Regions from separate parts of the Pararhizobium sp. O133 genome, predicted to be linked through region 3. Evidence: riboswitches for the same ligand, from Rfam matches in the RefSeq annotation. Region 3 holds a riboswitch; each other region holds the start of a gene.

Region 1 (5,136 bases), on a different replicon from region 3:
CAACGCCAAGCTGATCGCGCAGACGATCAAGACCGCCGCGCCGACGATCCCGATCATGACACTCGACGCCGACCTGACGGTCGAGGATGCGGCGCTGCGCAAGACCTATCTCGGTACCGACAACTATCTGATGGGCAAGCGCATCGGCGATTTCATGAAGGAAGCGCGTCCGGCCGGCGGCAAGGTCTGCTCGATCCAGGGCAACCCGGGCGCCGACAACATCCTGCGCCGTGCGCAGGGTTGGCGCGATTCCCTGTCGGGCAAGGAAGGCCTGACCGAACTGAAGGGTGAAGGCGGCTGGACCGAAGTCGCCGGTTGCCCGGTCTTCACCAATGACGACGGTGCCAAGGGCGTGCAGGCGATGACCGACATCCTGGCTGCCAACCCCGATCTGGTGGGCTTCGGCATCATGGGTGGCTGGCCACTGTTCGGCGCGCCGCAGCCCTACCGTGACCTGTTCAAGCCGATGGCCGACAAGATCGCCAGCAACGAATTCGTCATCGGCGCCGCCGATACGATCGGCGATGAAGTCGCGATCGCCAAGGAAGGCCTCGTCACCGCCCTCGTCGGCCAGCGGCCGTTCGAAATGGGCTACAAGGCGCCGACGGTGATGATCGACCTGATCGAAGGCAAGACGGTCGAAGATCCGGTCTTCACCGGCCTCGACGAATGCACCAAGGATACGGTCGATACCTGCATCCAGAAGTAAGCGCGATACCGGAGCGTCCTTTGGCGGGCGCTCCGGATTTTTTTCGAACCTCAATCTATCCGGTACTGGATGTGCTGGCGGCCATGATGGGCCGAACGCTCGACAAAGGCCCGGACGCCAAAGACATCGGCCATCAGATCCTCGGTCAAAACTTCTTCCGGCGTACCGGCTGCAACCACCTTCCCGCGATGCAGCACCGCCAGCGTATCGCAGAACATCGCCGCCAGATTGAGATCGTGCAGCGCGACGACGCTGGTCACCGGCAGGCGCGCGACCAGCGACAGGATTTCCAGCTGGTGCTGGATATCGAGATGGTTGGTCGGCTCGTCGAGCAACAGTTCGGTCGGTACTTGCGCAAGCGCCCGGGCGATATGGACGCGTTGGCGTTCGCCACCGGACAGCGTGTGCCAGAGCTGGTGCGCCCGTCCTCGCATGCCGACATGATCGAGCGCCGCGTTGACGGCGGCATCGTCGGCCAGGTTCCAGGGCGAAAGCGGTCCGCGATGCGGCGTGCGGCCAAGCCGGACGACATCCAGGACCGTCACCTGCGCATCAGTCGTCGCCTGTTGTTCGACGAAGGCGACCCGTCTGGCGATATCCAGGCGCGGCATGCGGGCAATATCGGCATCCCCGAGCGAAATGATTCCGCTCTTTACATTGCGCAGCCGGCAGATGAGCCGCAGCAGACTTGATTTTCCCGAGCCGTTCGGCCCGAGCAGGCCGAGCATTCCGCCCGGCTTCACCTCTATATCGATGCCGTTGACGATCATCGTGTTGCCGGCCGACCAATGGACGTCGCGAACTGAAATGCTCACACCGGCCTCCTTGCCTTGTACAGGATGAGGGCGAAGGCCGGCGCGCCGAACAGGGCGGTGACGACGCCGATCGGCAGGATCTGCTGGGGAATGATGACGCGCGAGACGATGTCCGCTGCCACCATGAAGATGGCGCCGATCATCGCCGAGGCCGGCAGCAGCCGCCCGTGGCCGGGGCCGACGATGAAGCGTGCTGCATGCGGGATGACCAGGCCGACGAAACCGATCGAGCCGACGACGCTCACCATGGCGGCCGTCATCAAAGCCGTTGCGCCGAGCAGGACGATGCGAACGCGGGTGACGGCGATGCCGAGGGAGGCGGCCGCATCGACGCCGAAGGTGAAGGCATCGAGCGCACGGGCATAGAACATCGCAGCGAAAAAGCCGATGAGCGCCACCGGTGCGGCGAGATAGACATCCGCCCAGCGCACGCCTGACAGGCTGCCAAGCAACCAGAACATCACACCCCGTGCCTGTTCGGCATTGGCCGAGGTTGTGACGATATAGGAGGTTAGCGCATTGAAAAGCTGCGACCCGGCGACGCCTGCAAGAATGATCCGGTCGGCACCACCGCCGGAACCAGCTGCCAGCGCCGAGACCAGCACGAAAGCGACAATGGCCCCGATGAAGGCGCCGGTCGAGAGCGTCAGCACCCCATAGCCGAAACCGAGGATCATCACCGCGACCGCACCCGTCGATGCGCCGGCGGAAATGCCGAGCACATAGGGTTCCGCCAGCGGATTGCGCAGCAGCGCCTGCAGGATCGCGCCAGACAGCGCCAGTGCTGCACCGGCGCTTGCCGCCATCAGCGCGCGGCTGAGGCGATAATCCCAGACGATGCCCTGATGGATGCGGCTGAGCTCGAACGATGCGCCGAACAGCCGATTGGCCACCGCCTTCGCCGTCGTCGCCAGCGGAATGGAAATCTCGCCGATGGAAACGGCGAGACTGATCATGAATCCGAGCACCAGAAAGGTCGAAGCGGCGAGCGCGAGGCGCGCCCACCACCATCGACCGACCGGCACCGGTTGGTTGATCGCAAGGCTCACTGCGACAATCCGAAGGATTTGATGCCCTGCGCCAGGATCTCGATGCCGTCGATCGTGCGGATGGTCGGGTTCATCGACTGCGCGTCCATCTGGACGAAGCGCTTGTTCTTCACCGCGTCGAGCTGGCTCGTCACGGGATCTTTTTCGAGGAAATCGATCTTCACGGCCGGATCATCGGCGGCGTAGCGGCGGCGGTCCATGGTGGCGATGACGATGACCGACGGATTGGCTTCGGCGATCGTTTCCCAGCCGACCAGCGGCCATTCCTCCTCGGTCGTCACGACATTCTTCGCGCCGAGTGCCTTCAGGATATGGGCCGGGGCGCTGTTCTTGCCGGCGATGAAGGCGTCGCCCTGGACTTCCTTGCTGGAAAACCAGAACACGATCGGGAGCGCGCTGGATTTGGCGTTGCCGATCGATGCGACGGCGGCCGCCTCACGGGCCTTCAGGTCGGCAACGAGGGCGTCGCCGCGAGCCTGGACGTCGAAGATCGCAGAAAGCTCATGGATTTCCTGATAGATCAGATCCATCGTGAAGAGTTCCTTGCGCACGCCGTCGCCGCCGTCCGTATTGATCTTGGCGGCGCAATCGGCCGGCGCGATATAGGAATTGATACCCAGTTCGGAAAACTGCTCGCGCTTGCCGACCGAACCCTGCGGGCCGACATGCCATTCGAACTCGGCGGCAACCAGATCAGGCTCCTGGCCGACGACGGATTCGAAGCTCGGATCATTGTCCGCCAGCCGCTTGATCGACTGGTTGACGGCCTCGTATTTCTTCAGCACCGGGCCGACCCAGACGGCGGTGCCGGCAATCTTGTCGGCAAGGCCGAGGGAGAACAGGATTTCGGTCATGCCCTGGCCGATCGACACGATTTTTGTCGGCGCCTTGTCGAACGTGACGGTCTGGCCGCAATTGGTGAGCTGAAGCGGATAGGTCGTCGCGTCGGCAAAGGTCGGGGCGGAGAAGCCGGTGAGCGCAAGGAGAGCCGCCGAAAGCGATGTCAGCCAGCGGGAGGCGCGAATGGATGTGTATGGCATGATAACCTTCTTGAAAAACGAAAGCGGGCGCAGGGTTTGTACGCGCTTCGAGGATTGGGATCGGAAACGGAAAGAAAACGCGATTGCGCGATGCGCGTAGCCGGACGAGACCGGCTCGCTGTCACGAAGACGCGGTTTTCGGGGCGCCTAAACGCAGGCGAAACGTTCCGTTCGAGAAGGAATCGAGGATGGATGCGGGATGGGGCGGTCGAAAGTGGTCATTTGGGCTCCTGTTCCGGGCAACCCCGCCCGGGTTTGTGGATTTGCTTTCGACGGCAGGTCTCCTGGCTCGCGGATATCTGTCTCTCGCCTGCCTTCCCGCCTGAACCCTAAGGTCCGGCAGTGGCATGACACCATTGAGGTATCACATGGGCGATCGGCAATCCGCTTACAGTTGCGGGGGCAGCCACGGTCTTGGTCCCTGTTGGGTCTTCCGCACCGTGTTCCCTATTAATCCCCTCGAAGTCATCCATCGGGGAACCGTCATGCTTGACTTAGTCCGAGCGCTGTATTGTCGTCAAGTCACGGAAAACGGCCGCGCGCCGCCGGCCGTTTCAAGGTGTCCGAAAAACCCGGGCGTATCGCCGGGTCAAGGCATCAGCTGGCCGCCATTGACCTCGATGATCTGGCCGGTGATGTAGCCGGACAGCGTCGGCGAGGCGAGGAACAGGTAGGTTCCCACGCACTCCTCAGGCGTTCCAACGCGGCCCATCGGCACGGTCTTGCGCTGTGCGTCCAGCATTTCCGGGCTGGTATAGCGATCATGGAACGGCGTGGCGATGATACCCGGCGCAACAGCGTTGACTCGGATATTGTCGCCGGCAAATTCCTTGGCGTGGCCACGCGTGATGGTCGAGACGAAACCCTTGGAAGCCGCATAGAGAATGGCACCATTGCCGCCGCCGTTGCGGGCGGCGATCGATGTCGTGTTGATGATGAAGCCGCCTTGTTTCTTCAGCCAGGGATGCGCTTCCCGCGTCGCTGCAAGGACGGAGCGGGCATTGAGGTCCATGACGCGCTCATAATGAGCATCGCTCATTTCCGAGGTCGCCACGCGACCAAGCATGCCGCCGGCATTGTTGATCAGCCCGTCCAGACGGCCAAAATGAGCGGCGGCTTCTTCCACCACCCGTTCGGTCACGCCGTCGGCCGAGACGTCGCCCTGCACCAGAACGGCCTTGCCGCCGGTGCCGGTAACCTCGGCGAGCAGATCCGCCGCCGGCTGCTTGCTCTCGTTATAGTGGATGGCGACGCTTGCGCCCTGGGCTGAAAATGCGCGCACCAGCGCCGCGCCGATCCCCGTCGATGCCCCGGTGATCAGGACGGTCTTTCCGTCCAAATCGGGAATCCTGATCCCGTTCCACAGTGCCTCTGCCATATCCCGTCCTCGATAAATCCAGCAAAATTGCCGGACGGGAGAATAGCGTCCGGCGCGCGATTAGCCAGCCTCTTTACGCCCAGTCTCGCAGGTTCTGATATTGATGACTTTTGCCGCGCGGCCTGGCGTTCAAGACCGGGATTCG
Region 2 (5,136 bases), 270 kb from region 3:
CCGTTCGAGCCAAAAGCGGCGATGTCGGCAACACGGAATATTGTGTCGGCCTATCCCGGCGTTTTGGAAAATGGCCGCTTCCTCGGCAGTTTCAATCCAAGCGTTCCCGGCAAGACGGCGGAAGGCTGGCTGAACAATCGCACCGTCGGGCTCGACCAGGGCATTCTCGTGATGATGATCGAAAATCACCGTACCGGTCTCATCTGGGACATGCTGCGGGAATCGCCGGTCATCCGCCGTGGCCTGAAGCGGGCGGGCTTTTCGGGCGGCTGGCTTTGAGGTAAACGGGCAGCCTGCTGCATAATTCGTGAAATCGGAATCGATTTAAGGAAAAAATTTGCAGTATATTTAAAGTGTTACGGCGACCTTTGCGCGTCATATTTGACGCGTGGCGCTGTAGGAGACAATCAGGCGGCTGCCCTTGAACGACACCCGATATACAGGCAGTTCCTCTGCGCTGGATGCCGAAAGAGCGATGGCCTGGCAGGCGGAGACCTTTCCGCAGGTTTCGGCGTCGCTTGGTGATGGCGAAGGGTGTCTGTCGGTATTCGAGGCCTGGCGCGCGGATAGCGTCTGGCTTGCGGACTGTCTCGACTACCAGAATCGCTTTGCCGCCGGCATGGACGAGCGCACGCGGGGCGCCCATCTGATGGCCTTTTATTGCCATCACCTGAGCATTGCCGCCGGGGCGATCCATCTGAAGACCGGTCTTGTTGCCGATCTCGATCCGCAGCATCTTGCGGTTCGCTTCGAGAGCTATGATCTTCCCGCTCAAGCTTCTGCAGGGCACGTAAGACGCTTTCATTTCCGGTTCAGTTCATTTTTGACCGGCGCAAGCGCCAACGATTTCCACGACAGCTTCGTCAAAAGCCTGATGCCCGTGGTGGAAGCGCTGCAGGCGCGCACCGGCCTGTCGGCGGCGGCACAATGGCGGTTGGCGGCTGACGGGATTACCGGGGCTTTCCTGGAGATCGGCTCCGCTGATGGAGACGAGGAGGGCGCGATCGCTTCGGCGCTTGCCATCGTCAAGCTTCCGGGATCGCCGTTGCTCTCCAGTGAATTGCATTATGAACAGATCGAAGCGGAGCGGGATGGTGTTCCGGTGGAGCGAATATTTCGCCTGAGAAGCGGCTGTTGCCTGTTCTATCGTACGCAGGGCGGCAACTTTTGCGATGTCTGCGTGCTTCTCGATTCGACCGTGCAGAGGAGCCGCCTGCGCGATCATCTCGCCCGCGCAGGCAGTCCTTGACCATTTCGCGCGCCGCGCCAGCTTTGCGGGCGGCACGCGATGACTGTCAGGCCGATTTCAGAAACCGGTCGTTGATGAAGCCGGAGACGACGCCCAGCACGATCCAGAAGGCCAGTGTCGTCGCAAGCGCAGCCACGGCGAATTCCGCGCCGAGAACGGCCGGGACCGCGCTCGAAATGTCCACTGGCTGCGGCGCTCCATAAAGATGCGGAGCGATCAGCAGCAGCAGGCCGGCCGCCTTGGCGACGAATTCACCGCGCAGGACGATCAGATAGAGGCCGGCGCCAGAAAACAGGATCGTTGCCACCCACCAGATTTGCCGGTCCTGCAGGTCGGCGGCCGGGAAGCCCGGCAATTCCGGCGGCAGGCCGAGGGCAGGGAGCAGGTGGACGGCAAGCCAGCCGCAGGCGCCCCAGAGCGCTCCGTTGCGCAACGTGATGGGATAGCCGATGACGAGGCTGACACCAGCCAGAAGCAGGCCAAAGCCCGAGCCCGCCACGAGATTGGCGAGCAGCGTTCCCGAAAATCGGCTCATGCCGAACATGATGCCGCCTTCCTCGTGTTCACCCTCTTCATGCGCGTAGGCAGGCGTGATCGGCGAGAGAGCGGACAGGACATAGTCCACGGGAGATTGCTGCTTCAGATGCGAATGCTGCTGTTCGGTGGCGGGTTGCTCGGTTGCCGGTTGCCCGGCGGCCGGTTCCTTGCCTTCATATTCCTCGGCATGCAGGATCAGCGGGGTCACCCGAAGTTCCTGCGCAGCGGTCATGAAGACACCCGCAATCAGTCCAGCCACCAGCGCGGCCAGAATTGTTTTAATAACCATATCGATATCCCCAGGTTCAAGCGGAACAGCTGCTTTCGACCGCGTTCACGCTTTGCATGCTTGAAATCCCCACGGCAAAAATCGCCCGGTGCCGAAGCACGGACGCATAGATCACCGCCGCCCGGTTTTCATCGAAACCAGGCATTGCTTCATGTTGGATGGCTGAGAAAGGCGGGTCGCCTTTCAGGCGATCAATGGCAAGGAAAGCCATAGGAATGACGGACGTCGTGCGCGGTATCGTGCAGCACGGCGGAATTGGCCAGGCCGGCGCCGAAAACAAGGAAACTGCCGATCAGCAGCGCAAGAATGCCGGTCGTGATGCGGTCGTTGAGGGAGAGCGTTACATTCGAAACATTAGTCTTAGCCATGACAACCTCCGTGATGGCGCGTGGGATTTCTCCCACCAATTGGGCACCGTGCCCCTTATCAACCGGCAGGTTTCCTGGCTCGCGGCGTCAGGTACTTTCGCACCAAGGAGCCTGTCTCGCCTTCCCAAGGTACGGACTTGAAGTCCGCCGCCGCAGTGGCTTTTGCCGGATGTCCGGCATGACAAACTCTGACCGCTCTACAGTCGCGGGGTCGGCCATGATAGAGATGCCCAGAATGGGTCCACCCTTCACGTTCCCATTTACTCCCCGAAAGCGCCTCGCCCCCAGGGAACCAATTGATCCGACGATGATTATGACGTCCCCCCGTCGATGTCAATTCGAGGCTGCGACGCGGCATGCCGCTTTGAAGGGCAAGCTTTGATGCAGCTTCGTCTGTCCGTTGCCGTATATATCTCGGCTCCATGAAGAGATATTGGACAAACCTGCCTTGAAATAACAATGAATGGTTGATTGTATTGCCGTTTACATTTCGCGTGCGGCGGAACAATAGTTCATTAGGAACCTTGATGCAGAATGGCCCGCACGCCTGTACGCGATGAATCACTCTTAGAGAAGACCATGAAAGCGGTGAGGTCCGAACAGGAATTCCAGAATATTCTTCGTCGGTTGGGACTGGCGCTCGACGCATCCCAGATCGGTGTCTGGGAGCATGACACCCAGGCGAACGAAGTGGTCTGGGATCTGCAAATGCACCGGCTTTACGGAACCGGCCGCGAAGAGAAGCACGTCAAGGGCGAAGTATGGACGCAAGCGATCCACCCGGACGATCTTGAGCATGCGCAAGCCGATTTCGACAAGGCAATCGCCACGAAGGGTGCCTATCAATCGGAATATCGCATCATCCTGCCGAGCGGCGAGATCCGCTACCTCCGCTCGCGTGCGCATTGCTTCGAGGAAGACGGCAATATCACCTTTCTCGGCGCCGAATGGGATGTGACCGCGGACGTCCTCCTGAACAGGGAATTGCAGCGGCAGAAGGCGATTGCCGAAACGCGGGCCGTGGAACTGGAGGCAAGCACCCAGCGGATCGAACATGCGGCCCAGCACGACTACCTGACCGGGCTTCCAAATCGCCGCTTCTTCGACCGCCGCCTGGTCGAGCTTTCGAATGATCAGGCGGTCGAGAAACTGGCGATCCTTCATATCGGCCTCGACCGATTCAAGCAGGTCAACGATACGGCCGGCCATTCGGTCGGTGACGACGTCTTGAAATCGGCGGCAAGCCGAATTGTGGCCGCCTTGCCGAAGAGCGCGTTCGTCGCTCGCATGGGGGGCGATGAGTTCGCGGCGCTGATTTCCAATTTCAGTTCGATCGACGACCTCAAAACGGTTGCCGAGCGGCTGGCGCAGCAATTGAAGCAATCCGTCTGGCACAAGGACGAGGTGCTGCGCATCAGTGCATCGATCGGGCTTGCGTCAGCCCATGGCCGCAATGTCACCGAACTGCTGGCCGAGGCCGATATCGCGCTTCACCGCGCCAAGAAGCTCGGCCGGGGCAGGGTGGAAATCTTCTCGACGCAGATGAAGGCTCAGCTCAACAACGAGCGGCGGCTCGCCAAGCAATTCGCGCGCGGGCTGGAGAAGGGCGAGTTCATTCCCTATTACCAGGCGCAGGTCGATGCGCGCAGCCGCCGTATTGTCGGCGTGGAAGTTTTGGCGCGCTGGAACCATCCCAAACGGGGATTGCTGCTGCCGGGGGAGTTTCTCGGTGTCGCCTCCTCCCTCGGCATGCTCGACGATCTCGATGCCGCGATCTTGAAAGCAGCACTGAAAGACCGGAAATCCTGGCTGCGCCAGGGCGTGCGCGTGCCGCGGATCGCGGTGAACGTTTCGGCGGCGCGTTTGTCGGATCCACTGTTGATCGACGAGTTGCACCAGCTTGAGGTCGAGCCGGGCACGCTCGCCTTCGAGCTTTTGGAAACGATTTTCCTCGATGACACCGAGGACAGCGTCTTTTCCAATGTCGCGGCGTTGAAGGAACTGGGCATCGACATCGAGATCGACGATTTCGGTTCCGGCCATGCCTCGATCATCGGGCTGATGAAGCTGAAGCCGAGCCGGCTGAAGATCGATCGGCAACTGGTCATGCCGATCACCACGTCGCGCGAACAGAAGCGCCTGCTGCGATCCATCGTCGAGATCGCCAAGGCGCTTAACATCGAGGTCGTGGCGGAGGGCGTGGAGACGCTGGAACATGCTAAACTTCTGACCCGGCTTGGCTGCGATGTCCTTCAGGGTTGTGCCATCGCCTATCCGGTATCGGCCGGCGACATTCTGGCGCGTCTTGCCGAAACGCAGGCGGAAGCTTTTGTCGAACATCCCTGAAGCCTATGGGATCGCGGTAATCACGATGCCAACAATTCCTCCATCACGGCGATGATCCGACGATGCTGGTGGGCGTGGCGGGTGCGGATGCTGGTTGCGGCATAGATTGCCTGGGCGATCGGCGGCGCGTCCTCGACCGGAAAGGCGCTGCCTTCCTCAACGAGTTGCCGCGCCGTATCGCGGCTGAGATAGGCCGCGCCGCCGAGCGTCTTCAACAGGCCGGTGATGGCGATGTTCTGCCCGGACGCCAGAGGGGCGGCCGACAGATGCGGCAGCGCCAGCCGGTGTGCCCGATCGAAGGCCGGCGAATAGACGGCCTGGATATAGATCTCGGGCCTCAATTCAGC
Region 3 (5,136 bases):
GTCGGCAAAACCCTTGAGGCGCAGCACGTCGTGTTCGGCGATGATCGGCTTCAATTTTTCGATGAAGGCGGCGGGATCGGCGATGGCGCCGAGTTCGACGACGAAACTGTCGAATTCGTCATGGTCATGCTCCTCGCCTGCCTCATGTTCCATCTCGTGATGGGATTTGCGGTTTGCGATGTCGCTTTCGGTTCCGACGCCGAGACCGAGCAGCACGGCTGCGGAGACTTCGCCGTTCCTGGCTTCGATCATCGCCGGCTTGCGGCTGGTGCGCGAAGAGACTTCGTTGCGCACGAAGGCAAGGCCGGTCGAATCCAGAAGGTCGGTCTTGTTGAGGATGATGAGGTCGGCGGCTGTCAACTGGTCCTCGAAAAGCTCCTCGATCGGGCTTTCATGGTCGAGATTGTCGTCTTCGACGCGCAGCGCATCGACCTTGTCGTGATCGTCGGCGAAACGGCCGGCGGCGACAGCGGCGCTATCGACGACCGTGATGACGCCATCGACGGTGACCTCACTGCGGATATCAGGCCAGTTGAAGGCGGCGATCAGCGGCTGCGGCAAAGCGAGGCCCGAGGTTTCGATGACGATGTGGTCCGGGCGGTTGTCGCGCTCCAAAAGCTTCGTCATGGTCGGGATGAAGTCGTCGGCGACGGTGCAGCAGATGCAGCCATTGGTCAGTTCGATGATATCGTCCTCGGTGCAGGCGTCCGCGCCGCAGCCCTTCAAGACATCACCATCGACGCCGAGATCGCCGAACTCGTTGATGATCAGCGCGATGCGGCGGCCTTCGGCGTTCTGCAGGATGTTGCGGATCATCGTCGTCTTGCCAGCTCCGAGAAAGCCGGTGATGACCGTTGCCGGGATCTTGCCGTGAGCGGACTTTGCGGTGGTCATGGATCAACCCTTCATTTTCAGCGGCAATCCGGCCGCGATAAAATAGACTTCAGCGGATTTCTCCGCAACGATCTGGTGCAGCCGGCCGGCATGGTCGCGAAAATCGCGCGCCATCCGGTTTTCCGGCACGATACCCAGCCCGACCTCGTTCGAAACGAACACCAGCCGGGCCTTCGCCTGCGGCAGGTGAGCCGCAAGCCTTGTAAATTCCTTCACCATGTCGCGGTCTTCCATCATCAGATTGGTCACCCACAGAGTGAGGCAATCGATGAGAACGATCCGCTCCGGCGCGTCGATCGCCGACAGGCAGGCGACGAGATCGAGCGGTTCCTCATGGGTCCGCCAGTCCGGCCCGCGCCTGTCGCGATGCTCGTTAATTCTTGCCTGCATCTCGCCATCCCAGGCCCTCCCGGTCGCGACGTAATGCATGGCGAGACCCGACGTGACGACGAGTTTTTCGGCAAAGGTCGACTTTCCGGAGCGGGCGCCGCCGAGGACCAGGACGGGTCCTGACTCTGTCGATGTCATCGGACGATCCCGGCCTCAGGCTGAAGCGCGATGCACGAACATGACGGACGGTCGCGCCTTGGCAGGCCCGGATATAGGATATGCGCCGTTCGTGGAACGGATCGATGAAGCCATGACAACCTCCGTGCTGGCATCGGGAGTCTCCCTCCCTGGTTCGGGCACGATACCCTTGTGGCTGGCAGGTCTCCTGGCTCACGGCGCCACGTGCCCAAAGGCACGAACGGGTTCGCCTCGCCTTCCCGGAGTTTTGACGCCGGATTGCGTGACCGCAATCGGCTGGCATTGCGAAGAGGTGGACGATTCGTAGAAATGAGAGGCGTCCGGCCCCGGCTGATCGCAATGACACTCCAGTGGCTTTTCCGGTTGGACCTTGTCTCCCGCGGCCGCCCGATGCGGCCCGTCCGGAAGTCCGGTTTTCCCGAATGGCGAACCCTGACCGTTCTACAGTCGCGGGGTCGGCTGCGATAAGGATGCCCGGCTTGGGTCCATCCCGTCACATTCCCATTTACTCCCGACATACAACGGCATGCCGGGAACCATCCAATGATCGATGATTAGGCGCTTGGCTGGAGCCTGTCAATCGGAGCCCCCTGCCGGGACATGGTCGAAAATGGCCCTATGCGACAATGCGTCGGACGGGATATCCCCGATCATCATGACATCAATCCGTCGAGCCATTTCGGGTCGAGAACGGCCTCCAGTTCCGCCGCGACATCATCCAACGCCTGATCAACGGACTGCCGATAGTTGAGACCGCCGTCCTCTATGCCGAAACTCCTGAGCAGCGCCGCGCGGTAGGCGTCGCTGGTGAAGAGCCCGTGCAGATAGGTGCCGCTGACCGTGCCGTCGGCGGACACCGCGCCGTCCGCACGGCCGTCGATGATCACGGCCGGGCGGGCGCAATCGGCGCCGGTCGTGCGGCCGAGATGGATTTCGTAGCCTTCGAGTGCAACGTCATAGACCGTCGAGCGAGCGCTGCTGTTGCGCACGGTCTTTTCCGGCGCCATGACCGTCTCGACGGACAGCAGTCCCAGTCCCTCGATCTCGCGCACGTTCCCTTCGATACCGTTGGGATCGGTGATGCGCTCGCCGAGCATCTGGTAGCCGCCGCAAATGCCGATGACGCGGCCACCCCGGCGCGCATGCGCCTGCAGGTCGCGATCCCAGCCTTGTGCGCGGAAATCGGCGAGATCGGCGATCGTCGCCTTCGAGCCTGGAATGACCACCAGCCCGGTATCCGCCGGAATGCGGTCGCCCGGACGCACGAAGACGAGATCGACTTCCGGCTCGGCGGCGAGCGGATCGAGATCGTCGAAATTGGCGATGCGCGACAGGACCGGGACCGCGACCTTCAAGGCCTTGCCACCGCCGCGCGCCAGCTTCTCCAGAACCACGGAATCCTCGGCCGGCAGGCGACCGGCACTTTTCAGCCAGGGAACGACGCCGAAACAGGGCCAGCCGGTAAAACCGCCGACCGCGGCGATGCCGTCATCGAAAAGCGACACGTCGCCGCGGAACTTGTTGATGATGTAGCCGCTGATCATTGCCCGATCCTCGGCAGGCAGGATCGTATGCGTGCCGACCAGCGAAGCGATGACGCCGCCCCGGTCGATATCGCCAACCAGCACGACCGGCACGCCGGCGCGAGTGGCAAAGCCCATATTGGCGATATCGCCGCCCCTGAGGTTGATTTCGGCCGGCGATCCCGCGCCTTCGACCACCACGAGATCGGTTCCGGCCCGGATCGTCTCGAAGCTTTCCATCACCGCGCCCATGAGCTTCGGTTTCAGCGCCTGATAGTCGCGCCCCCTCGCCTGTCCGGCCACCTTGCCCTGGACGATGATCTGGCTGCCCGTCTCCGATTGCGGCTTGAGCAGCACCGGGTTCATGTGCACCGAGGACGGGATGCGCGCCGCCATCGATTGCAGCCATTGGGCACGGCCGATCTCGCCGCCGTCATCCGAGACGGCGGCATTGTTCGACATGTTCTGCGGCTTGAACGGCGCGACCTTCAGGCCGCGATTGGATGCGACACGGCAGAGGCCCGCGACGAGTACTGTTTTTCCGACATCGGAGCCGGTTCCCTGAAGCATGATCGTCTTTGTCATGACGCCCGTGTAACATCGCGCCTCGCACAGGAAAAGCCATATTTCGCCGCATTCTCGCCCTATTTGAGACACTGCGTTCACGCACTTTTTCGCACTGCGGCAAGGTTTGTATGCCCTTGATGCCACACTATCCGAAAAGCGACATGGCGTGACAAAAACACTGGTTGCTTTGCGCCAAAGGAGGCGTATATCAGCGCTATCAAACAAGGAGCGAAGGGTCGCTCCACCCGCAAGGTCAAAGTCCGATGTTGTTCATCTTCAGCAAGCCCAATTTCGTCCAGATCGCATGGAACTCGGTTGTTCCGGCAAACCAGTCCCGTGAACGCAACGTCGTGATGTCGGCGCCTTTCGGCCCGCTCGGCTTCGTCCGCACGCGCAGCGTCGGCTGATACATCTCCCAGCAGACTTTCAAACCGCGCCCCGCAAGTGGCGCGGTTTTTTTTGCGTCATGATGGGCCAACGGCATGAGTTACCCCGTCAAACGCGAAAACCGCACCAATCCATTCAAGGACTGTGCGGCTTGCCACAATAGACGCATGGCCACCCCGGCAAACACCCGGAGATCGCTCCAGCCCGGGACGCAAAACCTGATCCGGGCTGGCGACAGGATGCCCTGCCGCAGCAACACAATTAGCCCGGGAGGAGTTACCGGATGGTTAGTGAGACCTTAACCAAAGGTGAATTCGTCTTTTTTTTCACTTTTTTTCATCGCGGCGAAAAAAGCTCCCTACGGCGCATACGGAACAGAATCTGTCTACGACAAAACGGGCCTTCCGGCACCTTTGTGAACCATCCCTAAAATGAGGCCGCCAAGCGGTCGTTTTGCACGAAGTCATCAGCCGCCTCATTAAAATTCAACAGCTTGCGCGTGCGTTTTTGCACCGTTCGGAACACTGTGTACTCCGTTGGAACATTCCAGAGGTTGATTTATCCGGCGGAACACTTACGCTACCTTCAACGGTAAAAAGAGGGATGGCCAGCATCGACTTGTCTGGCCAGACAAAAAAATCTGACGCCGTCGCAGCGGGGATGAAAGAATGGCCTTGCCTCCAAGACCCCCCGGCCTGCTTCGACCTGAACAATCGGGTTCCCAGGGGTGCAGTGTCCTGGCCGACCCCAAAGATTTATGGCTGCATTGAGACTGGGAGGTCTTAAACATGAAGAAGCTCCTCGCTTCCACAATCATCGCCGCTGGCATCTACGCAATCGCCGGCTCGGCTTCGGCCGCCGAATGCGGCGAAGTCAGCATCGCAGAAATGAACTGGGCATCCGCCGGCGTCGCAGCTCAGGTTGACAAGTTCATCCTCGAGAACGGTTATGGCTGCACCGCCACCCTGGTAACCGGCGACACCATGCCGACCTTCACCTCGATGAACGAAAAGGGCCAGCCGGACATGGCCCCGGAAATGTGGGTCAACGCCGTTCGCACGCCGCTCGACGCCGCCATCAAGGAAGGTCGCCTGATCGAAGCTGCCAAGATCCTCAACGAGGGTGGCGTCGAAGGCTGGTGGATTCCGAAGTTCCTCGCCGACGCTCACCCGGACATCAAGACGGTCCAGGACGCGCTTAAGCATCCTGAACTGTTCCCGGCTCCGGAAGATCCGTC
Region 4 (5,136 bases), 130 kb from region 3:
CGCGCACCGTATCGGTGAACCGGTCCGGCGCTTCCATGATCACGTCGATACCGAACTTCCGGCCCTGGATTTCGATGCCAGCCTGCTGGTTTTCCAATTCGCGGATGGCGGCATGGACCCGCAGTTCTGTCTGCTTGCGGACGCCGTCGCGGCCGTTCAGCACGCGGTCGACGGTCGCGATGCTGAGGCCAGCCTGGAACGCGATGTCCTTGACCAGAAATTCGTGCGCCATGCAAGAGCCTTTCTGATGTGTTTTTGATGTGTTTCTGCTCTATATCAGCTTTTTCCGGCGGGTATAGTTCATCCATCAAACATCACTCGCCGGGAGGAAAACGGCATGAAATCCGACAATCCGCTGAAACTGCGTTCCGATCGTGTCTGGCTGACCGAGGCGGCCTGCGATCTCGACGACTTCCGCGCTGAGGTTGAGCGCACGACGCAATTGAGCGACTATCCGCATGCGGCAGCGGTCGAGAAGAACGTGCTGGTCTATGACGGTGCGAGTGTGCTGAAGGCTGCAGCGACGACGGAAGGCCGCCGTGCCGTGCTCGCCGAAATCTGCGAGGCCTTTGCCACCGGTCCCGGCATTGTCGTGCTCAAACAGGCTTTCACCGATACGTCCGTGATCGACGCGGCAAGCGCCATCTTCGACGAGATCATCAACGAGAAGCATCGGACGAACAGCGGCGGCGGCGATCATTTTGCCAAGCCAGGCGCCAATGATCGTATCTGGAACTCGCTGGAAAAGCATTGCCTCAAGGATCCGGAGAATTTCGCCGCCTATTACGGCAATGCGCTGATCGCGCTGGTCAGCGAAGCCTGGCTCGGCCCGAGCTACCAGATGACGGCTCAGGTCAATCGGGTCAATCCGGGTGGTGCGGCCCAGTCGGCGCACCGCGACTACCATCTCGGCTTCCAGAGTTCGGCGGTGATCGAACAATTCCCGGCACATGTGCACCGGCTGTCCCCGGTTTTGACGCTGCAGGGGGCGGTCGCCCATTGTGACATGCCTCTGGAAAGCGGGCCGACATTGTTCCTGCCCTACAGCCAGACCTATGTGCCCGGCTATCTTGCGCTGAAGCGCCAGGAGTTCCGCGATTATTTCGATCGCCATCACGTCCAACTGCCGCTGTCGAAGGGCGATCTGGTGTTTTTCAATCCGGCGCTCTATCACGCCGCCGGCACCAATCGCTCGGAAAACATCAAGCGTGTCGCCAATCTCCTTCAGGTTTCCTCGGCCTTCGGCCGGGCGATGGAGACCGTCAATCGCGAACGGATGAGCGGAACGCTCTACCCGGCGCTGAAGGCCATGCTGGCCGATGGACGCCTGACGCAGGCCGAGGCCGCCTGCGCCATCGCCTCCTGCGCGGAAGGTTATTCCTTCCCGACCAATCTCGACCGCGATCCGCCGCTCGGCGGGCTGGCGCCGAAGACACAGGCACAGCTGATGCATGAAGCGCTGGCCGCGGACTGGGACGCCGCGGCTTTCAACGTGGCACTGGCGGCTCAATCCGAGAAGAAGTTGAGCTGATCTCGAACACAAATTGTATGTCACGCTTCCGCCGGCAACCGGGCGGACGTTTTGTGCGTCATGACCAATGGAGGAATGAAATGAGCAAGGATCATGGCCGGCTTGACGGCAAGATTGCCATCGTTACCGGGGGGACGCAGGGGCTCGGGGCAACGATCGCATCGCTGTTTGCCGAGCGGGGGGCAGCCGGCATCGTGATCTGCGGCCGGAATGCCGCAAAGGGCGAGGCCAAGGCCGCCGAGATCGGCAAGGCGACCGGTACACGCGTTGTTTATGTGCAGGCTGATCTCGGCGAGGTCGCCGATGCGGCCAAGGTGGTCGCCACCTGCGACAGGGAGTTCGGCCGCGTCGATGCGCTGGTGAACGCGGCCGCGATCACCGATCGTGGCACGATCCTCGATACCAGCCCGGAACTGTTCGACCGCATGTTTGCCGTCAACGTCCGCGCACCGTTCTTCCTGATGCAGGAAGCGATCAAGGTCATGCGTCGCGAGAAGATCGAGGGCACGATCGTCAATATCGGTTCGATGTCGGCCAAGGCCGGCCAGCCGTTCATCTCCGCCTATTGTGCCTCCAAGGGGGCGCTGGAGACCCTGACCAAGAACACGGCCTATGCCGTGCTTCGCAACCGCATCCGTGTCAACGGCCTCAACATCGGCTGGATGGCGTCGGAAGGCGAGGACCGCATCCAGCGGGAATTTCACGGCGCTGCCAGCGACTGGCTGGAAAAGGCGGCCGCGAGCCAGCCGTTCGGCCGTCTTGTCGACCCGGCTGAAGTGGCGCGCGCCTGCGCCTATCTGTCGTCGGATGAGTCCGGGCTGATGACCGGTTCGGTGATCTGCTTCGACCAGTCGATCTGGGGCGCCTATGACGGTTCGCCGCATCCGGAAGCGGCCATGTGATATCGCATGAGCGGACCGCCTTGCATTCGGCGGCCCGCTATGGGCATATCTGAGGCGTCAGGTGCCCGCGAAAGCGGGAGAATCGGGAATCCGGTGAAAATCCGGAACGTGCCCAACGCTGTGATGGGGACGACCTTGTATTGGGGAACCTTGAATATTTTCAGGTTCCTGCCACTGAATCCTCAATGGATTTGGGAAGGCGGCAAGGTCGGGTGATCCGCAGTCAGAAGACCGGCCTGGTGAGATAGACTGCCCCGCGCGGACGGCGGGAGGTTGCGCATTGTTGGGGATCGAACGATGCTGGCTGAACCACAAGACCGCCTTGTAAAGGCGGACGCATTTTCATCGGACGAGCGCGCCGCCGTCTACCGCGCCATCGAAACCCGCCGTGACGTTCGCGACCAGTTTCTGCCAAAACCTGTTCCAGACGAATTGATCACGCGATTGCTGGCCGCCGCCCATAGCGCGCCTTCGGTCGGCTTCATGCAGCCCTGGAATTTCATTGTCGTGCGCGACGAGGAGAAACGCTCCGAGGTGTTTCGGGCCTTCCAGCGTGCCAACGAGGAAGCGGCGTTGATGTTCGAGGGCGCCGCGCGAGACACCTATCGTTCGCTGAAGCTCGAAGGCATTCGCAAGGCGCCGGTCAGCATCTGCGTGACCTGCGACCCAACCCGCGCCGGCAAGGTCGTTCTCGGCCGCACCCACAATCCGCGCATGGATGCCTTCTCAACGGTCTGCGCCGTGCAGAACCTGTGGCTTGCCGCCCGCGCCGAAGGCGTCGGCGTCGGCTGGGTCAGCATCTTCCATGAGCGGGATATCAAGGCCGTGCTTGGCATTCCGGAGCATATCGAGATCATTGCCTGGCTGTGCCTCGGTTATGTCGATACGCTCTATTCGGAGCCGGAACTGGCCGTCAAAGGCTGGCGCCAGCGCCTGCCGTTGGACGAACTCGTGTTCAACGATGCCTGGGGTGTTCGACCCGGCGAGTGATCAGTTGGTCTGCTGCGGCTGGTAGCCGGGGCCGGTCGGATGTCGCAGGTCGATCGCGCTTTCCTGCGAGGGCAGGAAGCTTGGGCCGACCACCCGAACCTTGCTGTTGGCCGGGTCATAGGGGCGATCGACGACCATGCTTTTCGGGATCTGCTTTTCCGGCGGCTTGCGCGTCGTGATGATGACGATGCCGCTGCCGTCATCCGGCGTGCTCTGGTTTGTCGCTATCTGACCGGCCGGCGTGCAACCGCACTGGCCGGGCTGGCTCAGGTCCCGGGTCTTGTAGGCAAAGGCTGTCGGCAGGTCGGCATAGGGTTCGCCGGTCGCGGCGGAGACCATCTGGTCTGTCTCCTCGGTGGCCAGTGCATGGTAGTAGAGCGACGTCTCCGCGCCCGGGCAACGCCGCTGGCAGGTTTCGGCATCGCGCTGGAAATCGGCCGGGCCTGCATTGGACGAAATCGGGAAGAAGGCGCCATCGCAGGTTCGCACACAGAGGGTGCGAAGGCTGCCCTCATAATCTCCCGAAAGCCCGGAAATATCCGGGAAACCGCTGCCGCCCCGCATCGTGGCGAAGCCCTCGCTGATCGGCGGCAGGTCGCTGAGGATATTGCGGTGGGTTTCCGGCTCTTCGGCCGCGGTCTTCAGGATTTCCTCCTGCTCGTCGGCGCAGCCGTTGACATCGAGGGCGGCCATGATGCGGCGGCGGCTGATTTCGCTGTCGCCGCCCGAGACGAGATACTCGCGCCGCGCCTTCAGCGTCTGGAGGTTCATCTCCATCTGCGAAATGTCGGTGCTGAGGTTTTCGCAGGCCTCCTCCTTCGGGTCGCCGACGATGATGATACTGCTGTGGAGGCTGCATCCCAGCCGCCGGCGCTCACCGCGCGCCTTACGCAGGTCGAGGTTCTGGCGGGAGATGGCGCCGGTATAGTCGCGCAGATTGGCGTTAGAGGCGATGATTTTCGGCAGGCTCGATAGGCGCGCATTCAGCCGCTCGCACACGGCCGAGGCATCGGCGGTGGTCGTCATGACCATCAGAAGCGGCGCAAGCAGCGCTGCGAAGCGAACCGAACGGAAGACCACTGTTCTCTCTCGCCTGGATGAACGTTTTTTGCTTTTTGCCATGCGCGCCGCGGGTTCATGACGGCTGCAATGGATCGTCGTTCACATCATAGCCTCATTCGAAAACGGTGCAATGACGACCATCGGTGAGCGTTAACGGGCGGGCGGAAAACTTTGGAAATGTGGCGTGAGAGCCGCGATGGCCGCTCTCCGCTTCAGGTTCTGTTGCCCGCTTTATGCTGCCCGTGCCATATCGAGCGACATCGGCCACTCAAGCACCGGCCCGCCGATTTCCGCCACCGCTTTCATCGTGTCGAGCAGATCGGTGGTCACCTCCCAGGCGACGGCGACGGCATGGACAGAGCCGAGGCGATGGGGATCGCCGATCCGCTCGCCGGGGCAGCCCATGCGCCGGAACATCCGCTCCAGAAAGACGTCGGTGACGGTGACGATATGGCTGAGGCCGGAGGCCAAGCCAAGCTCGCCGACGCCGCACATCAGTTCTGCAGCTGCGATCGTTACCTGATTGGACCCGCGATCCTGGGAAATCATCGGATCGATGCAGAAGCGGCTGGATTCCCAGACCGAGGCGCTGCGAATTTCAGGTGAGTCGCCGAGCAGGATCGGGAAGGTGTCGTCGAGCATATTGGGGCC

Evidence for each region. A riboswitch is a leader RNA that binds a small molecule or an ion and turns the genes downstream of it on or off. The one in region 3 is predicted to bind cobalamin.
Region 1: linked by a shared signal. The riboswitch ahead of ACST81_RS24725 (ABC transporter substrate-binding protein) and the one ahead of cobU (bifunctional adenosylcobinamide kinase/adenosylcobinamide-phosphate guanylyltransferase) in region 3 are both predicted to bind cobalamin.
Region 2: linked by a shared signal. The riboswitch ahead of ACST81_RS10390 (CbtB domain-containing protein) and the one ahead of cobU (bifunctional adenosylcobinamide kinase/adenosylcobinamide-phosphate guanylyltransferase) in region 3 are both predicted to bind cobalamin.
Region 4: linked by a shared signal. The riboswitch ahead of bluB (5,6-dimethylbenzimidazole synthase) and the one ahead of cobU (bifunctional adenosylcobinamide kinase/adenosylcobinamide-phosphate guanylyltransferase) in region 3 are both predicted to bind cobalamin.

What each region holds. Positions count from the first base shown of each region.
Region 1 is NZ_CP196427.1:499,745-504,880, reverse strand. It holds gene ACST81_RS24740 (substrate-binding domain-containing protein) at 1-709, shown strand, start outside; gene ACST81_RS24735 (ABC transporter ATP-binding protein) at 760-1,479, opposite strand; gene ACST81_RS24730 (FecCD family ABC transporter permease) at 1,521-2,480, opposite strand; gene ACST81_RS24725 (ABC transporter substrate-binding protein) at 2,570-3,613, opposite strand; cobalamin riboswitch at 3,871-4,113, opposite strand; gene ACST81_RS24720 (SDR family NAD(P)-dependent oxidoreductase) at 4,203-4,991, opposite strand; gene ACST81_RS24715 (tetratricopeptide repeat protein) at 5,121-5,136, opposite strand, start outside.
Region 2 is NZ_CP196426.1:2,159,547-2,164,682, forward strand. It holds gene ACST81_RS10375 (glucoamylase family protein) at 1-279, shown strand, start outside; gene ACST81_RS10380 (ferric iron reductase) at 422-1,249, shown strand; gene ACST81_RS10385 (CbtA family protein) at 1,296-2,075, opposite strand; gene ACST81_RS10390 (CbtB domain-containing protein) at 2,267-2,443, opposite strand; cobalamin riboswitch at 2,491-2,755, opposite strand; gene ACST81_RS10395 (bifunctional diguanylate cyclase/phosphodiesterase) at 3,023-4,789, shown strand; gene ACST81_RS10400 (LysR family transcriptional regulator) at 4,810-5,136, opposite strand, start outside.
Region 3 is NZ_CP196426.1:2,433,797-2,438,932, reverse strand. It holds gene cobW (cobalamin biosynthesis protein CobW) at 1-894, opposite strand, end outside; gene cobU (bifunctional adenosylcobinamide kinase/adenosylcobinamide-phosphate guanylyltransferase) at 898-1,422, opposite strand; cobalamin riboswitch at 1,583-1,978, opposite strand; gene ACST81_RS11665 (cobyric acid synthase) at 2,076-3,530, opposite strand; gene ACST81_RS11660 (hypothetical protein) at 3,766-3,996, opposite strand; gene ACST81_RS11655 (glycine betaine ABC transporter substrate-binding protein) at 4,688-5,136, shown strand, end outside.
Region 4 is NZ_CP196426.1:2,565,319-2,570,454, forward strand. It holds gene ACST81_RS12250 (LacI family DNA-binding transcriptional regulator) at 1-232, opposite strand, end outside; gene ACST81_RS12255 (phytanoyl-CoA dioxygenase family protein) at 338-1,531, shown strand; gene ACST81_RS12260 (SDR family oxidoreductase) at 1,612-2,433, shown strand; cobalamin riboswitch at 2,476-2,687, shown strand; gene bluB (5,6-dimethylbenzimidazole synthase) at 2,731-3,423, shown strand; gene ACST81_RS12270 (DUF2865 domain-containing protein) at 3,424-4,545, opposite strand; gene ACST81_RS12275 (acyl-homoserine-lactone synthase) at 4,717-5,136, opposite strand, start outside.